2 regions of the Bradyrhizobium sp. USDA 4504 genome follow, and region 1 is predicted to be linked to the other one. Evidence: predicted binding sites of a transcription regulator. Region 1 holds the regulator's gene; the other holds the start of a gene.
The links. The regulator LexA, encoded in region 1, represses DNA repair genes until DNA is damaged. The targets are predictions, from matches to a motif close to TGTTCNNNNTGTGTTCNG.
Positions count from the first base shown of each region.

Region 2: ACVMB1_RS31000 (ATP-dependent Clp protease adaptor ClpS) is a predicted target of LexA. The motif match lies at 1,326-1,343, and genes of this name have one in related genera.

Region 1 is NZ_JBSSGV010000001.1:3,061,355-3,065,283, reverse strand. Features, by position in the region: partial or broken gene ACVMB1_RS14050 (ComEC/Rec2 family competence protein) at 1-384, shown strand, start outside; gene ACVMB1_RS14045 (hypothetical protein) at 381-608, opposite strand; gene ACVMB1_RS14040 (hypothetical protein) at 754-1,182, opposite strand; gene lexA (transcriptional repressor LexA) at 1,439-2,143, opposite strand; gene ACVMB1_RS14030 (molybdopterin molybdotransferase MoeA) at 2,387-3,598, opposite strand; gene ACVMB1_RS14025 (HAD family hydrolase) at 3,625-3,929, opposite strand, start outside.
Region 2 is NZ_JBSSGV010000001.1:6,597,906-6,601,834, reverse strand. Features, by position in the region: gene ACVMB1_RS31005 (AAA family ATPase) at 1-620, opposite strand, end outside; gene ACVMB1_RS31000 (ATP-dependent Clp protease adaptor ClpS) at 617-1,297, opposite strand; gene ACVMB1_RS30995 (mechanosensitive ion channel family protein) at 1,608-3,929, shown strand, end outside.

The sequences.
Region 1 (3,929 bases):
TCGCTCGGCGAGGGCGTCTCGTGCGATGCCGGCGGCTGCGTGACCCAGGGACCCGGCGGCACCTTCGTCGCGCTGGCGACCCGGTCGGAGGCGCTGGCGGACGACTGCGAGCGCGCAGCCCTGATCGTGACGGCGCGGCGGGCGCCGCAGGGCTGCGCGGCATCGGTGATCGATGCCGAGCGGCTGCGCCGCCACGGCGCGCTGGTGCTGCGGCGGAGCAGGGACGGCTACGTCGTCGATGCGGTCAAGCCCGGCGGGATCGACCGGCCGTGGTCGCCGGCGGTTCCCGGCGACGGCGAGAGCGAGACGACGCTACGCGCCCCCGCGCCGCGGCCTGCGGTGGATGCGACGCCGGCCGAGACCGATCTGCAGGGCGATGATTAGCCGTGGTCCGGCAAGGGCGCGCTTGGCAGCTCGAACAGGCCGAGATGGTATTCGTCGGAGTCGGGGCCGGCGTCGGGCTTCTTGACGAGAGTGAAGGAAGCCTCGGGAAATTGCTCCCAGACTTTCAGGTCGTCGGCCGTTACCGTCAGCCAACCGAACCGGAACATGTAGCGGCCCGGTTCCGTGACGCGTCCAGCCTTTTGCCATGTGACCTTATCGACCACCGCGCACGTCCTCCGTACCCGATGATGCGCCAAGGTGCCAGCCGACGCAAATCTCCTTCTGCGCCCCGGAAGCGGGAGTCCGGGGTCGCCCGAAATTGCTTAGGTCATCCGCCGCCGAACAGCTCATTCCGCGGCGACGATGCGCTCAACCCAAAAACAGCGTTGCGAATGCGGAGGGCCGCCGCTCCGCAACCTTCGGCTTCTGCTCGACCGGCGGATGCAGCGCCGGCAATTGCAGCACGCTGACGCGCTGTCCCTCGACCAGCTGGGTCACCAGCACATGGCTGCCGTCGGGGAATTCGACCGCGTCATGATGCCGATCGGGCACGTCGGGCTCGACTTCGTTGAACACGCCGACGCGATAGTTCAGCGTCTTGGTCCAGATCCAGCGGCTGTCGTAGCGAACGTTCTCGGCGAAAGCGAGCTCGGTGCCCGGCAGCATGCAGACCGCGACAGTGGGGTCATTCTCCGAAGCAAAGCCGCGGGTTGACGTGCCGCGGAACGTCGTCGTGATCAGCGTCTCTCCGACAATGGCGGGGCGCGATGCCACGGCGTGCAGACTATAGTCACACATCGGATGGCTCCTCATTTCGAGGTAGCGACCCGTGCCTCTCCTTGAGGCATTAGGGCCTCTACCAGAGTGGACGATAGCGAACGAGCGTCTGCTCGTTTCTGGGCGATTGTACGACTGGTCCGAGATCGCTCCGATCACAAACACGCGACGCTGCGCGAGAGGTATCGGAGCGCATCGGGCAGGCCGTACGCTACACTATCATGCAAGGAACGATCCGACGTGTTGCTCGTTCCCGGCCGCCGCAAGTATTTGCAATTCAGTATTTGCGATAAAGGCCGATCAGCTTGCCCTGGATGCGGACCCGGTTCGGCGGCAGGATGCGCACTTCATAGGCGGTGTTGGCCGGCTCGAGCGCGATCGATGCGCCGCGGCGGCGGAAGCGCTTCAGGGTGGCTTCCTCCTCGTCGATCAGCGCCACCACGATGTCGCCGGTATTGGCGACGTCGTTGCGCTGGATCAGCGCCATGTCGCCGTCGAGGATGCCGGCATCGACCATCGAGTCGCCGCGCACCTCGAGCGCATAGTGCTCGCCGGCACCGAGCATGTCGGGCGGCACGCTGATGGTGTGGCTGCGGGTCTGCAGCGCCTCGATCGGCGTACCGGCGGCGATCCGGCCCATCACGGGGACCGCGACCGGACGGTTGCCGTCGTCCTCGGCAATCGGCGGCGTGCTGGCGCGCCGGCCGAGGGTGCCTTCGATGACGCTGGGCGTGAAGCCGCGGCGGCCGTTGCCGCCGCCGGCCGAGAGTTCGGGCAGCTTGATGACCTCGATGGCGCGGGCGCGGTTCGGCAGGCGGCGGATGAAGCCGCGCTCCTCCAGCGCAGTGATCAGGCGGTGGATACCGGACTTCGAGCGCAGGTCGAGCGCATCCTTCATCTCGTCGAAGGAGGGCGGTACGCCCGCCTCTTTCAGACGTTCATTGATGAAACGCAGTAGTTCGTACTGTTTGCGCGTGAGCATCTCGAGTATTCCCCCGGTTGATAGCGTCGTTCGATTCCGAGACTCTTCTGGTGGGGCCTGCAGGCCGGGCCTGACCTCAGGAGCATGTGCTCAATGCACCTGCTTCCATGCAGCTTCCCGAATGTAGACACCAGTACTCGAAACAAATCATGAACGGACACTATATGTTCGATATGTGTTCCGCAACCACTTAATTTCCGGTGAACGTGTCGGGCAACGCACAATCGGCGGGGCGCGAAAACCCTATTCGGGCAGTGTCAGAATCTCGCATTCGCTGCCCTTGACGGCAGCTGCCGCAAACGGCGGACGCACGAGAAGTGCCCGTGCCGCAGCGAGATTCCCGAGCAGCGACGAGTCCTGCTGCGTCACCGGCGTTGCGATCAGCCTGCCGTCCTCGCGCGCTTCGAGCCGCGCACGCAGATAGTCCTCGCGCTGGTCGTTGGCAGCGAGGTCGCGGCCGAGCAGGGCGCTCGCGCGGCGATGACGAATCACTTTCCGGCCGCTCAGCGCCCGAATCAACGGCACCAGGAACAGGAAGGCGCAGACATAGGACGACACCGGATTGCCCGGCAGGCCGATCACCCGCATCGCGCCGAGCCGGCCATGCATCATCGGCTTGCCGGGCCGCATCGCAATCCGCCAGAACGCCATCTCGACCCCCTCGGCTTCCAGCGACCGCTTGACGAGATCGTGGTCGCCGACCGAGGCGCCGCCTGTCGTGATCAGGACATCGGCACCGGCCTCGCGCGCCCGGCGGATGCCCGCCGTGGTCGCCTCCACCGTGTCGGCGGCAACGCCGAGGTCGACGGTCTCGGCGCCTTCGGCGCGCGCCAGCGCCCGCAGCGCGTAGCCGTTGGAATAGACGATCTGGCCGGGACCGGGCTGCGAGCCCGGCATCACCAGCTCGTCGCCGGTCGCCAGCACCGCGACCTTCGGGCGGCGGCGCACCGCAAGTTCCGGATAGTTCATGGCGGCCGCCAGCGACAGCGCGCGGTCGGACAGGCGGCTGCCGCCGGCGAGCAGCACCTCGCCCTCACGGAAGTCGACCCCAGCCGGGCGGATGTGCCGCCCGACGCTGGCGGCCTCCGTGATCGTGATGTGGTCGCCGTCGACGGCGGTGTCCTCCTGGATGATCACCGCGTCGGCGCCATTGGGGATCACGCCGCCGGTGAAGATCCGCACCGCCTCGCCGGCGCCGACCGTCCGCTCGAACGGCCGGCCGGCGGCGACTTCGCCGATCACCTTGAGCCGGGCCTTTAGATCAGCCGCATCGGCGGCGCGCACCGCATAGCCGTCCATCGCCGACATCGGCTGCGGCGGCTGGGTGCGGAGCGCCGCGAGATCGTGCGCAAGCGTGCGGTGGTAGGCGGCATCGAGCGCGACCATCTCCTCCGGCAGCGGTTCGGCGCCGGCGAGGACGGCGGACAGGGCATCGGCAACCGGCATCAGGGCCACGCTCAGAGTTCCTCAATTCCTAATCTTCAAATTCCAAGTGCGGTCAAAGCCCTTGCCACGTCATCCGTCGATGTCACGTGGATAGCATAAAGGCCGCGGGCCCGCGCACCTTCGATATTGGCGGCCAGGTCGTCGAAAAACAGGATCCGCGACGCCGGCACGCCGATGGCTTTTACCACATGATCATAGGCCTCGGCGTCGGGTTTGCGGAAGCCGATGCTCGAGGACAGGAAGACGTTGCGGAAATGGCTGAGCAGGTCGGCGTGGGTGACCGAGAAATGCGCGACATGGGCCGGATTGGTGTTGGAGAAGGCGTAGAGCGGCATCCGCT
Region 2 (3,929 bases), 3.5 Mb from region 1:
TCGCACGGTCCGCCCATGTCCTCGCGGTCGCGCGCGATCAGGTCGACATCCTCGATCACGACCATGGTCGGCTGCAGCAGCCGCGCGAGGCTCATATAGGCGCCGAGCAGGCCGACCTGCTCGGCGGTGATGATCAGCGTGGTGTGATCCGGCAGGTTGGTGGCGAGATAGCGAATGGTGTGGGTCTTGCCGGTGCCGGGCGGGCCGTAGAGCAGGATGCCCTTGCGGGTCGACTGCCCGAGCTTGCGCAACAGATCGCGGCTTTCGACGAAGTCGAGCACGTTGCGGTCGAGCAGCCGCAGCGTCCGGTCCGGCAGGATCACGTCATCGCGCGCGACCGTCGGCAGGCGATGCACGGTCACGCCGCGGGCGCGGCCGCGATAGTCGGCGGCATCCTCGAGCGACAGGATCTTGCCGCGATAGGATCGTGCCGCGTGCACGGCCGCTTCCAGCTCGGCAAAGGTCCGCTGCACCAAGGCGTTTCCGGCGACGCCTGCGGGCACCGCGAGCTCGATCCGCAAGCCCGGCTCGGTCTGATAATCACGATGGTAGCTGAGCAGCACCGCGTAGCGCAGCTCTCCGGTTTGGCATAGCCACAAGCCATTGGTCAGGCATTTCACCGACTCAGGCTCGCCAACGTCGACGTCGTGATACTGCGGCGGCGCGATCGGCGGCGCGTTGCGGCTGTCTCCATCAGCGAGGCAATCGCGAGGGTCTCATAGCGGTGCTGCTCATGAATGCCGAAGAAATGGATCGGCACATCGAACAACCTGTCGATCGCGATCTGAACGTCCGCTCGCATGTGACCGGGAAATTGTCGCGACCGGGTCATGATCTGATTGCGCGGCGTCCCGGCAAAATGCCAATCGAGCGCCATGAAGGCATATCTGAACTCCTCGCTCGGTAGATTTTCCGAGCTTGCCCGCGCGGCGATCAGGCAGTTGCCGCACAGGCAGACTGTCCGGCGGATGAGAAACACGTCGGTGACGGGCTCCAGCGCGCCACAGAGATCGCACGGCCGGTCCGCGTCGGCGGCCGATGCGGTGATCAGCAATGGATGCCCGTTGTTGCGGATCAGCTGTTGGGCGGACTCCAGCAGTGCCTTGGCCACCGTCGCGGGATAGGGGCCGCATGCGAATCCGTTCTGGGCCTCGATTCGCGCGGTGACGGCAACAGCCTCTTTCCGGGACTTGCCGAATACCGTGCGCAGCAGGTTGCGCATGAATTCTATCGGTGTCTCGTCGTCATCATGGATGAAGAGCCTGACCGGACCGTTCTCGGCAAAAACGTCGTGCATGAAACCCCCGAAACGCAATTGGGAACAAAAGAACAAAGTAAGAACATCACGGCGGCTCCTGCGCGTCAAGCGAAAGATTCTGCGGTCTCACCCCTGACGTGTAGTGAGCCGGCCGGGAACGCGCACTGGAAGTGTAAACGCGGCTCAACGCCTGTGACGATTGTGTTGCGGCAAATGCCAAGAGATGGCCGTCACAGCGGCAAACTTCCGACACACCATCGGGGCGAAAAGGAGTATCCGACATGGCGCGAGCGCGAGAGCAGATTCCTCCCAAGGGTTTGCGGTCGCGCAGTTATTTTATGAGGCCCTCGTGTCGCACAAACTTCGCCTTGCGCTGCTTCTCGTCTTCACTTTGTTCGTCTCTCCCGCGCTGGCGCAGCCGGCCGCCAAGCCGGCGCCGCCGCAACCCGCTACCGGCGACGCGCTGACGCCCGAGCAGGCGAAACGTGCGCTCGACACGCTGCAGGACGACAAGAAGCGCGGCGAGATCATCAACACGCTGCGCGCCATCGCCAATGCCTCGCCGCAGGCGGCGGCCCAGCCGGCGCCTGCGCCGGAGCAGCATTCGCCGATCCCGCTCACCGCCGACAGCCTCGGCGCACAGCTGTTGCTGATGGTGTCCGAGCAGGTCGGCGAGATGTCGCGCGAGGTCGCCGACGTCGCGCGCACGCTGACGCATTTCCCGGCGTTCTACTACTGGTTCGTGCGTACCGCCAACGATCCGGTCGCCTATGGCCTCTTGATCGATATCGCCTGGAAGCTGGCGCTGGTGTTCGGCTGCGCGCTGGCCGCCGAATGGGTGGTGTTCCGCCTGATCAAGCGGCCGGTCGCGTTCCTGGAAGCGCGGCTGCCGCAGACCGCGCGCATGCCGGTGCAGACGCTCGCCATCGTCGATCCGCCGTCGTCGGTTGCCGACGTCACGCCGGCGCCCGAGTTGCAGCGGCGCCGGCTCAGCCTGGCGCGGGCCTGGCAGTCGCTGGTCCGGCTGCCCTTCGTGCTTGGGCGCCTTTTGCTCGAATTGCTGCCGGTCGTCGTGTTCGGCGGCATCGCCACCGCGCTGCTCGGCACCGAGATCGGCGATCAATCGACCACGCGGCTCGTGATCCTGGCCGTCGTCAACGCCTATGTGTTCTCGCGCGTCTTGATTTGCGCGGTGCGCGCGCTGGCGGGGCCGTTCGGCCTGTTCCGCGTCCGTGCCGAGACCGCGGCCTATATCGAGATCTGGGCCCGGCGCATCGTCGCCGTCGGCGTCTCCGGCATCGCCTTTGCCAATGTCGCGCTGCTGCTCGGGCTGCATCGCGCCGGCTATGCCGCGCTGATCCGGCTCGTGATGTTGGTCGTGCATCTGTTCGTCGTCGTCATCATCCTGCAGTGCCGCCGCCAGGTCGCCGACGCCATCCGCGCGCCGGCCGATCGCACCGGGCTTGCGGCGCGAACGCGCAACCGTCTCGCGGCGCTCTGGCATGTGCTGGCGATCGCGCTCGACCTCGCGCTGTGGGCAGTGTGGGCGCTCAACATCCGCAACGGCTATTCGCTGCTCCTGCAGTATTTCGTCGGCACTGTCGCGGTGCTGCTGGTTACCCGCCTCGTCACCATGGTGGTGCTGAGCCTGATCGATCGCGGCTTCCGCATCAGCCCGGAGTTGATCCAGCGCTTCCCGGGGCTCGAGACCCGCGCCAACCGCTATCTGCCGCTGCTGCGCAAGGTGGTCACGGCGGTGATCGCCTTCATTGGCTTCGTCGCGCTGCTCGAGGTCTGGGGCGTCGATGCCATCGTCTGGTTCTATGGCGGCCAGATCGGAAGCCGCCTGATCTCGGCGCTGGTGACGATCGGCATTGCCGCGCTGGCCGCGGCCGTGATCTGGGAAGTCGCCAATGCGCTGATGGACCGGCAGATCGACACCCTGTCGCGCGACGGGCATTACGCCCGCGCCGCGCGCCTGCGCACCTTCCAGCCGATGCTGCGCACCGCGCTGTTCTGCATGATCGTCGCGGTGGTCGGCCTCACGGCGCTCAGCGAGATCGGCGTCAATGTCGCGCCGCTGCTCGCCGGCGCCGGCATCGTCGGCATCGCGATCGGCTTCGGCTCGCAGAAGCTGGTGCAGGACCTCATCACCGGGCTGTTCCTCTTGATCGAGAACACCGTGCAGGTCGGTGACAACGTCACGGTGTCGGGCCTCTCGGGCGTGGTCGAGAACGTCTCGATCCGCACCATGCGGCTGCGCGCCGGCGACGGTTCGGTGCACGTCGTGCCGTTCAGCGCGGTGACGACGATCACCAATTCCAGCCGCGGCGCCGGCAATGCCGCGGTCAGCGTCAACGTGTCCTACAAGGAGGACACCGACCGCGCCGGCGAGGTGCTGAAGGACATCGTCGCCCAAATGCGCCAGGAGACAGCGTATCGCGCATTCATCCGAGGCGACCTCGAATTGTGGGGCGTCGACAAGGTCGACGGCTCGGTCGTGACCATCGTCGGCCAGATCCGCTGCACCGATAGCGGACGCTGGGCGGTGCAACGCGAGTTCAACCGCCGCATGAAACGGCGCTTCCAGGAGGAGGGCATCGAGATCGCCTCGATGGGCCAGACCATCCTGATGCAGCTTCCTCCATCCTCCGAGCCCGATACCAACGCC